3 regions of the Streptomyces sp. NPDC050528 genome follow, and region 3 is predicted to be linked to each of the others. Evidence: predicted binding sites of a transcription regulator. Region 3 holds the regulator's gene; each other region holds the start of a gene.
What was found. Region 3 encodes HrcA, which represses chaperone genes, less so after heat shock. Its sites were predicted from a motif close to TTNGCACTCNGNNNNNCNGAGTGCNAA; they were not measured.
Positions count from the first base shown of each region.

Region 1: the regulator HrcA is predicted to act here: its motif matches at 1,614-1,640, upstream of groES (co-chaperone GroES).
Region 2: the regulator HrcA is predicted to act here: its motif matches at 1,341-1,367, upstream of groL (chaperonin GroEL).

Region 1 is NZ_JBITHH010000001.1:1,394,173-1,397,526, reverse strand. Features, by position in the region: gene ACIBK4_RS06440 (polysaccharide deacetylase family protein) at 1-245, shown strand, start outside; gene ACIBK4_RS06435 (polysaccharide deacetylase family protein) at 242-937, shown strand; gene ACIBK4_RS06430 (hypothetical protein) at 1,014-1,436, shown strand; gene groES (co-chaperone GroES) at 1,785-2,093, shown strand; gene groL (chaperonin GroEL) at 2,229-3,354, shown strand, end outside.
Region 2 is NZ_JBITHH010000005.1:503,795-507,148, forward strand. Features, by position in the region: gene groL (chaperonin GroEL) at 1-1,178, opposite strand, end outside; gene ACIBK4_RS20545 (cold-shock protein) at 1,531-1,737, opposite strand; gene ACIBK4_RS20550 (MoaD/ThiS family protein) at 2,169-2,444, opposite strand; gene thrC (threonine synthase) at 2,530-3,354, opposite strand, start outside.
Region 3 is NZ_JBITHH010000010.1:445,678-449,031, reverse strand. Features, by position in the region: gene dnaJ (molecular chaperone DnaJ) at 1-1,028, opposite strand, end outside; gene hrcA (heat-inducible transcriptional repressor HrcA) at 1,029-2,045, opposite strand; gene ACIBK4_RS33400 (MBL fold metallo-hydrolase) at 2,226-2,948, shown strand; gene ACIBK4_RS33395 (DUF3097 domain-containing protein) at 2,983-3,354, shown strand, end outside.

The sequences.
Region 1 (3,354 bases), on a different contig from region 3:
ACGACACCCTCGTCGCCGCGAAGTCCTGTGGCATCAAGTACGCCCCGATCTGGGACGAGGAGGTGTTCGTCGACCACTGGGAGTACCGCGAGGACGACCGGTCCCTGCACCCCGGTGACATCGTCCTGACGCACTTCCGGGGTCGTGAGGACTGGAAGGGCACGATGGTTGACGACATGCGCCGCTTCCTGGGCAAGGTCACGGCGGAGGGCTACGCGGTGGCCCGCCTGGAGGACTACCTGTGAGGTTCGCGACCCTGCGGACGCCGGTGGCCGTCGCGTTGGCGGCCACCCTCCTCACCGGTTGCGCGCAGTCCGTCGACCCCATCGAACGGCTCGGCAAGAAGGCCGCCCAACGCGTCCACCCCCACGGCCCGACCCGCGAACAGCCGTACCGCCACTGGGGTTTGACGGCCCCACTGGCCCCCGCCCCGAAACCGTCCCCGCACCCCGCCGCCCGCTCGGCGGGCCCGGGCCTTCCGCCCGTCGTGGACCATGTCCGCACCCGGGACAAGGTCGTGTTCCTGACCTACGACCACGACGCGGGCGCGCGGCCGGCCCCGGGCTTCGCCGACATGGTCCGCGAACTGCGCCTGCCCGTCACCGAGTTCGGCACCACCCAGGACCGCCGCCCCGTCACGGGCCTGCCCTACGACGCCCAGCGCACCGAGATCTGCGGCCGCCGGACCCGGCTGCTGCGGCCCCCCTACGGCACGTACGACACGACGACCCGCCGTGCCGCGGCCGACTGCGGCATCTCCGCACTGGTTCTGTGGCGGGCCGCCACGACCACCGGAACGCTCACCTACACGCGCGGCGACCATCACCTGGCCCCGGGCGACATCGTCCGCATCGCCCCGACCGACACGACGGCCAGACTGTTGCGCGGCATCCAGGAGCAGGGCCTGACGGTGGGCCGCCTGGAGGACTACCTGTAGCGCGCGCCGGGAGTGTCGGAGGCCCCGGATAACCTGCCGCGCACGGCGAACAGCGGTGAGCGGAAAGGGCCTTGCGGTGGGTGGCAGCCAGTGGACCTCGACGGGGTCGTACCAGAAGGATCTCGAGTCGGCGTTCCGGCAGGCGCAGGAACAGGAACTGGCCATGGACGACCACGGGTTCCCGGGTCGGGACATCGTCGATCTGTGGGAGGACGACGGCTGGCGGGAGTACATCCTGACGGGCGGCACGTCCTCCGTGCTCGACTTCTACGACCTCGTCGACGCCGGGTCCGGGGACGACTTCGCCATGATGCGGCCACTGACCGAGGACGAGGTGCGCGACTGGGCGCCGGACGGCAGACCCACCCGCGAGCAATGGGTCGCGGCCCTGCGCACCTGGGTTCTGTCCTTCCCGGGCCGTGGGAGCGGTCGCTGCACGATCCTCTATCGCGAGGGCGAGCCGGCCGAGATCGGCTACTGGGGATGCACGGCGGACTAGCGCGGGAAGAGTTCGGTGCCGGTCGGCACACTTCAGCCCGTCCGGCGTTTGAGGACGAGGCCGTCCAGGCCGATAGCGGGGGTCTCGGGGCGCAGCCCCCAGGGGCGGCGGCAACCAAGCACAGGCCCGCCGGACAGCTCAGGGCGACGGGGAAATTCCGCTCAAGCGCCGCGGGCATTGGCACTCCGCTTGACCGAGTGCTAATCGCAGTCATAGTCTCAGACCTGGCACTCCCCCCTGGAGAGTGCCAATAGCGACGGGCAGGTCCGGCACCCGCGACGACGGATCCACCTGGTCGCCACCTCAGACAGTTAACCCCGTGAGATCTCCGAAGGGGGAGGTCGGATCGTGACGACCGCCAGCTCCAAGGTTGCCATCAAGCCGCTCGAGGACCGCATTGTGGTCCAGCCGCTCGACGCCGAGCAGACCACGGCCTCTGGCCTGGTCATCCCGGACACCGCGAAGGAGAAGCCCCAGGAGGGCGTCGTCCTCGCGGTGGGCCCGGGTCGCTTCGAGAACGGCGAGCGCCTGCCGCTCGACGTCAAGACCGGCGACATCGTGCTGTACAGCAAGTACGGCGGCACCGAAGTGAAGTACAGCGGCGAGGAATACCTCGTCCTCTCGGCTCGCGACGTGCTCGCGATCATCGAGAAGTAGTTCACCTCGCTTCAAGCACCATCTGAAGCACATTCTGTTTTGAGCTGCGCCCCTGGCCCCCGCGACCTTATGAAGCCGGGCGTCGGGGGCGTAGTTCGTTTCACCCACGTTTTCCGAGAGGGCTGAACCGCTCCCATGGCGAAGATCCTGAAGTTCGACGAGGACGCCCGTCGCGCCCTCGAGCGCGGCGTCAACAAGCTTGCCGACACGGTCAAGGTGACGATCGGCCCCAAGGGCCGCAACGTCGTCATCGACAAGAAGTTCGGCGCCCCCACCATCACCAACGACGGTGTCACCATCGCCCGCGAGGTCGAGCTGGAGGACCCGTACGAGAACCTCGGTGCCCAGCTGGTGAAGGAGGTGGCGACCAAGACCAACGACATCGCGGGTGACGGCACCACCACCGCCACCGTGCTCGCCCAGGCGCTCGTACGCGAGGGCCTGCGCAACGTCGCCGCGGGTGCTTCCCCGGCCGCCCTGAAGAAGGGCATCGACGCCGCCGTCAAGGCCATCTCCGACGAGCTGCTCGCCACCGCGCGGCCGATCGACGACAAGGCCGACATCGCCGCCGTCGCCGGTCTGTCCGCGCAGGACAGCCAGGTCGGCGAGCTCATCGCCGAGGCGATGGACAAGGTCGGCAAGGACGGTGTCATCACCGTCGAGGAGTCCAACACCTTCGGTCTGGAGCTGGACTTCACCGAGGGCATGGCCTTCGACAAGGGCTACCTGTCGCCGTACTTCGTGACGGACCAGGAGCGCATGGAAGCGGTCCTCGAAGACCCGTACATCCTGATCCACCAGGGCAAGATCAGCTCCATCCAGGACCTGCTGCCGCTGCTGGAGAAGGTCATCCAGGCCAACGCCTCCAAGCCGCTGCTGATCATCGCCGAGGACGTCGAGGGCGAGGCCCTGTCGACCCTGGTCGTGAACAAGATCCGCGGCACGTTCAACGCGGTCGCGGTCAAGGCCCCCGGCTTCGGCGACCGCCGCAAGGCGATGCTCGGCGACCTCGCCACCCTCACCGGCGGTCAGGTCATCGCCGAGGAGGTCGGCCTCAAGCTCGACCAGGTCGGCCTGGACGTGCTGGGCTCCGCCCGCCGCGTGACGGTCACCAAGGACGACACGACCGTCGTCGACGGTGCCGGCGACTCCTCCGAGGTCGCGGGCCGCGTCAACCAGATCAAGGCCGAGATCGAGAACACGGACTCCGACTGGGACCGCGAGAAGCTCCAGGAGCGCCTCGCGAAGCTGGCCGGCGGCG
Region 2 (3,354 bases), on a different contig from region 3:
CGGTGCTTGCGCTCCTTGAGCTCGACCTCGGTGGCCGCGCCCGCCTTGATGACGGCGACGCCGCCGGCGAGCTTGGCGAGGCGCTCCTGGAGCTTCTCGCGGTCGTAGTCCGAGTCGCTGTTCTCGATCTCGGCGCGGATCTGGTTGACGCGACCGGCAACCTGGTCCGCCGAGCCCGAGCCGTCGACGATCGTCGTCTCGTCCTTGGTGATGACGACCTTGCGGGCGCGGCCGAGGAGATCCACGGTCGCGTTCTCCAGCTTGAGGCCGACCTCCTCGGAGATGACCTCGCCGCCCGTGAGGATGGCGATGTCGCCGAGCATGGCCTTGCGACGGTCACCGAAGCCCGGAGCCTTGACGGCGACGGACTTGAAGGTGCCGCGGATCTTGTTGACGACCAGCGTGGACAGGGCCTCGCCCTCGACGTCCTCGGCGATGATCAGCAGCGGCTTGCCCGACTGCATGACCTTCTCCAGGAGCGGGAGCAGGTCCTTGACGTTGGCGATCTTCGAGTTGGCGATCAGGATGTACGGGTCGTCGAGGACGGCCTCCATACGCTCCATGTCGGTGGCGAAGTACGCCGAGATGTAGCCCTTGTCGAAGCGCATACCCTCGGTGAGCTCCAGCTCCAGACCGAAGGTCTGGGACTCCTCGACGGTGATGACGCCTTCCTTGCCGACCTTGTCCATCGCCTCGGCGATGAGCTCGCCGATCTGGGTGTCGGCGGCGGAGATGGAGGCCGTAGAAGCGATCTGCTCCTTGGTCTCCACGTCCTTGGCCTGCTCAAGGAGGGCACCGGAGACGGCCTCGACGGCCTTCTCGATACCGCGCTTGAGGGCCATCGGGTTGGCGCCCGCGGCTACGTTGCGCAGGCCTTCCTTGACAAGGGCCTGGGCGAGCACGGTCGCGGTGGTCGTACCGTCGCCGGCGACGTCGTCCGTCTTCTTGGCGACTTCCTTGACCAGCTCGGCGCCGATCTTCTCGTACGGGTCCTCCAGCTCGATCTCCTTGGCGATGGAGACACCATCGTTGGTGATCGTGGGGGCGCCCCACTTCTTCTCAAGGACGACGTTGCGGCCCTTGGGGCCGAGGGTGACCTTGACGGCGTCGGCGAGCTGGTTCATGCCGCGCTCAAGGCCTCGCCGCGCCTCCTCGTCGAACGCGATGATCTTGGCCATGTGAAGTGGTCCTCCCGGACTGGGGTGGATTGCTCCGGACCGCGCTGGCGCCCGCGACGGACGGCTCGCCTGCCCCGTGGCTCCTTGCGCCACCTGGCCTGCGGGCCTCACCGACCCGATCCTTCGTTATCACTCTCACCTTCAGAGTGCTAACGCCAATGATTAGCACTCGGCATGGTCGAGTGCAAGCGGCTCCCAGGTTCTGGCACCCACCCCGGCCCTCTTGACGGCCCCCACCCCGGCCGCCGCTCCGGGCATGCCGAAGGGCCCGTACCCCAGGAGGTGACCCCCCAGGAGTACGAGCCCTTCGGTGAGGAACGAAGAACGTCGCTGCTGTTCGTCGGCGCGTGCTTCAGCCGGTCGCGAGCCGGACCATGTCCGCCTGCGGCCCCTTCTGACCCTGCGAGATCTCGAAATCGACCCGCTGACCCTCTTCCAGGGTGCGGTAGCCGTCCATCTGAATCGCGCTGTAGTGGACGAAAACATCCGCACCACCGTCGACCGCGATGAAGCCGTACCCCTTCTCCGCGTTGAACCATTTGACGGTGCCCTGAGCCATGCCTAACTCCCCTATTACTGGCCCTTGCACGGACCCGCACTTCGCGGATCCGGGTCAGACCTCACCCCCCACAGGATTGGGGGCGTGCGCCGGAACGCGTCGACCGCGGCCGAATGTATCCGTCCAACTGCCGTCTGCAACAGGTCAATCCGACGAGAATTCCGGGCAGGACCGGTCGGGAATATACGGAGAATTCGTCCGACTTCAGGGCAAGTCGGGCCCCATAAAGGGAACATAACGCGCAAAAGGAATGCACACTTTGGCTGCTTCTCATCGCACGCGGAGCCGGTACTCATATGCGTCCGGCATGCGGAGTGGAGCGCGTTCCCCAACTGTACCCCGCTCAACCATGCAGAATTGCCCCCTCCGCTTCTCTCACGGAGGGGGCAATTCGATGAACTCTTGGTAATCGGCGTTACCGAGGGTAATTATCAGCCGCCGGCGACGGCCGGAATGATCGACACCCCGGCCCCGTCCGGAGTGGCCGTCTCCAGCCCCTGCTCGAACCGCACGTCGTCATCGTTCACGTACACGTTGACGAACCGCCGCAGCTTGCCCTGATCGTCCAGGACGCGGGCGGAGATCCCGGCGTGGTTCTTCTCAAGGTCGGTGATGACCTCGGCGAGGGTGGCACCTTCGGCGGTAACTTCAGCCTGCCCGCCGGTGTAGGTGCGGAGAATGGTAGGGATGCGGACACTAACGCTCACGATGAAACCTCCGGTCAGATGATTGCCCTAGGGGCGCGGGGAACTGCGCGACCAGCCCCCACGGGCCCGCAGCCAAAAAACGACGCTACGACGCAAGCCCGGCTTCCCTGAACGACTCAAGACTCGGCCGGATCGTCGCGGTGAGCCCGGTACCGGCCACCGCATCCAACGTCTTCAGACCGTCCCCGGTGTTCAGCACGACAGTGACCAGCGTCGGATCCAGCAGCCCGTTCTCGATCAGCTTCTTCGCCACACCAACGGTCACCCCACCCGCGGTCTCCGCAAAGATCCCCTCGGTCCGAGCCAGCAACTTGATCGCGTCAACAACCTGCTCGTCGTTGACGTCCTCGACCGCCCCACCCGTACGCCGGGCAATGTCCAGGACATACGGCCCGTCCGCCGGGTTCCCGATCGCCAGCGACTTCGCGATCGTGTTCGGCTTCTGCGGCCGTACGACGTCATGCCCCGCCTTGTAGGCGACGGAAACCGGCGAACACCCTTCCGCCTGCGCGCCGAAGATCTTGTACGGCTTGTCCTCGACGAGCCCGAGCTTGATCAGCTCCTGCAAGCCCTTGTCGATCTTCGTGAGCTGCGACCCGGAGGCGATGGGCACCACGAGCTGGTCCGGAAGCTTCCACCCCAGCTGCTCGCAGATCTCGTACGCGAGGGTCTTGGAGCCCTCCGCGTAGTACGGCCGGAGGTTGACGTTGACGAACCCCCAGCCCTCGCCCGCCGGGTCGCCGATCAGCTCGGAGCAGAAACGGTTCACGTCGTCGTAGTTGCCCTCGATGCCGACGAGCTCGCCGCCGTAGATCGCGGCCATGACGACCTTGCCCTGCTCCAGGTCGTGCGGGATGAACACGCAGGAGCGGAAGCCGGCCCGCGCGGCGGCGGCGCCGACGGCGCCCGC
Region 3 (3,354 bases):
AGCAGACGTTCCTGCTCGACGTCCAGCTTGGTCGGGGTGGTGACCTCGACGTGCACGATGAGGTCGCCCCGGCCGCCGCCGCGCAGGTGCGTGATGCCCCGGGTGTGCAGCGGGATCGACTGGCCGGACTGGGTGCCCGGGCGGATGTCGACCTCCTCCATGCCGTCGAGCGTCTCCAGCGGCACCTTCGTGCCGAGGGCCGCCGCCGTCATCGGGAGGGTGACCGTGCAGTGCAGGTCGTCGCCGCGGCGCTGGAACATCGCGTGCGGCAGCTCGTGGATCTCGACGTACAGGTCGCCGGCGGGGCCGCCGCCGGGGCCGACCTCGCCCTCGCCCGCGAGCTGGATCCGCGTGCCGTTGTCCACACCGGCCGGGATCTTGACCGTGAGCGTGCGCCGCGAGCGGACGCGGCCGTCACCGGCGCACTCCGGGCACGGCGTCGGCACGACCGTGCCGAAGCCCTGGCACTGGGGGCACGGGCGGGACGTCATGACCTGGCCCAGGAAGGACCGGGTCACCTGCGAGACCTCACCGCGACCGCGACACATGTCACAGGTCTGCGCGGAGGTGCCGGGGGCCGCGCCCTCGCCGTTGCAGGTGTTGCAGACGACGGCCGTGTCGACCTGGATGTCCTTCGTCGTACCGAAGGCCGCCTCGTCGAGCTCGATCTCCAGCCGGATCATCGCGTCCTGGCCGCGGCGGGTGCGCGAGCGCGGTCCGCGCTGCGACGCCGTGCCGAAGAACGCGTCCATGATGTCCGAGAAGTTCCCGAAGCCGCCCTGGCCGAAGCCGCCCGCGGCGCCGCCCGCCTGCGAGAGGGGGTCGCCGCCGAGGTCGTAGACCTGCTTCTTCTGCGGGTCCGAGAGCACCTCGTAAGCGGCGTTGATCTCCTTGAACCGCTCCTGGGTCTTCGGATCCGGATTCACGTCCGGGTGCAGCTCGCGCGCGAGCCTACGGAAGGCCTTCTTGATCTCATCCTGCGACGCGTCGCGACGCACGCCGAGAACGGCGTAGTAGTCCGTGGCCACTTAGGACTCCGCCAGGATCTGTCCGACGTACCGTGCCACTGCGCGTACCGCTCCCATCGTTCCCGGGTAATCCATGCGGGTCGGTCCGACCACGCCTAGCTTGGCGACTGCCTCGCCGCCCGAACCGTAGCCGACCGACACCACCGACGTGGAGTTGAGTCCCTCGTAGGCGTTCTCATGACCGATCCGTACGGTCATGCCCGAATCCCCCGCCTCACCAAGCAACTTGAGGAGGACGACCTGCTCCTCAAGGGCTTCCAGGATGGGGCGGATGGTGAGGGGAAAGTCATGTCCGAAGCGGGTGAGATTGGCGGTGCCGCCGATCATCAGTCGCTCCTCGGTCTCCTCGACGAGGGTCTCCAGGAGGGTGGAGAGCACCGTCGCGACCGTGCCGCGGTCCTCGGCCTCGAAGGCCTCCGGCAGGTCCTGCACGAGCAGCGGTACGTCCGCGAAGCGGCGGGCCGCGATCCGGCTGTTGAGCCGCGCGCGCAGATCCGCGAGCGAGCTCTCCCCGAAGGGTGCCGGGCAGTCGACCATGCGCTGCTCGACCCGCCCGGTGTCGGTGATCAGCACGAGCATCACGCGCGCGGGGGCCAGCGACAGCAGCTCCACGTGCCGGACGGTCGAGCGGGTCAGGGACGGATACTGCACGACGGCGACCTGCCGGGTGAGCTGCGCGAGCAGCCGTACCGTACGGCCCACGACGTCGTCGAGGTCCACGGCACCGTCGAGGAAGTTCTGGATCGCCTTGCGCTCGGGGCCGGTCATCGGCTTGACGCCGGCGAGCTTGTCGACGAAGAGCCGGTAGCCCTTGTCGGTCGGGATGCGCCCGGCACTCGTGTGCGGCTGGGCGATGTAGCCCTCGTCCTCCAGGGCCGCCATGTCGTTGCGCACGGTCGCCGGGGAGACGCCGAGGCTGTGCCGCTCGGTGAGCGCCTTGGACCCCACCGGCTCCTCGGTGCCGACATAGTCCTGGACGATGGCGCGCAGCACCTGAAGCCTGCGTTCGCTGAGCATCGCGCACACCTCCAGTTCTGGTCGCCTTTGTCGCCGCTTGTCGCGAGCCCGCCCTTTCCTGGCACTCTGTGCGCGTGAGTGCCAGCCTTCCCCGGCCAGTGTACGGCCGTGAGGCACACCTCGGGCAAGGCCGGTCCTGCGATGTCACGCCGTAGGTGCCGTCACCGTTAGCGTCGCCGTGTGACGGTGACTTGGGAAGGGCTCGGGTGGGAACGGCTGACGGACGGCGTGGGCCGCTGCCGGCTGCCTGGCTGGGACTGCACGGTCGGGCTGGTGATCGGCGGGGACGCGGCGCTGATGATCGACGCGGGGTCGAGCCTGGCGGAGGGCGCGCGGTTGCGTACGGAGGCGCGGGCGCTCGCCGGTCACGCTGTGACCCATCTCGCGCTCACCCACGCCCATTTCGACCACGTCTTCGGGGCGGCGGAGTTCGCGGACGCGGAGGTGTTCGGTGCGGTGGGCGTGGAGCGGGTGTTGACGGAGGAGCGGGCGGACCTGCGTGCGGACGCGATCAAAAACGGCCTCCACGCACGCGTGGCCGACGAGGCCGTAGCCGCCCTGACGTACCCGCGTCACCTGGTGCCGGACGAGTTGACGCTCCCCCTGGGCGACGACCGACAGATCACGCTCGCGAACGTCGGCCCCGGACACACGGCCCACGACCTGGCTGTCCTGGTCCCCGGCTCCCGCCCGATCGTCTTCTGCGGCGATCTGGTCGAGGAGTCAGGCGAACCGCAGGCGGGCCCGGACGCGGTTCCGGCGCTCTGGCCTGCGGCGCTCGACCGGCTCCTCTCCCTGGGCGGGGAGGACGCGCTGTACGTGCCCGGTCACGGAGCGGTGGTGGACGCGGGGTTCGTGCGGGCCCAACGGGACGCGTTGGCAACGCGTTTCGGCGTGTCGTGACGGCGGTCGCCCCGGTTCTCCTATCGTCATCCGAATGCGCCAGTACTCCGCCGACCTGACCCCACCGTGGAAGAAGCCCAAGCCGGCCCCCGAGGTCCCCGCGGATCCGGGCCTGGTGGTCGAGGAGCCGGGCACCGGTTTCTGCGGCGCGGTGATCCGCTGCGAGGCCGGCACGGTCACCCTGGAGGACCGCTTCGGCAAACACCGGGTGTTCCCGCTGGAACCGAGGGGCTTCCTGCTGGAGGGCAGGGTGGTGACCCTGGTGAAGCCCGTGTCGAGTCCGCTACGGCCCACTCGTACGGCGTCCGGTTCGGTGGCCGTCCCCGGTGCACGCGCGCGTGTGGCTCGCGCCGGGCGGATCTACGTCGAGGGGCGGCACGACGCCGAACTCGTCGAGCGGGTGTGG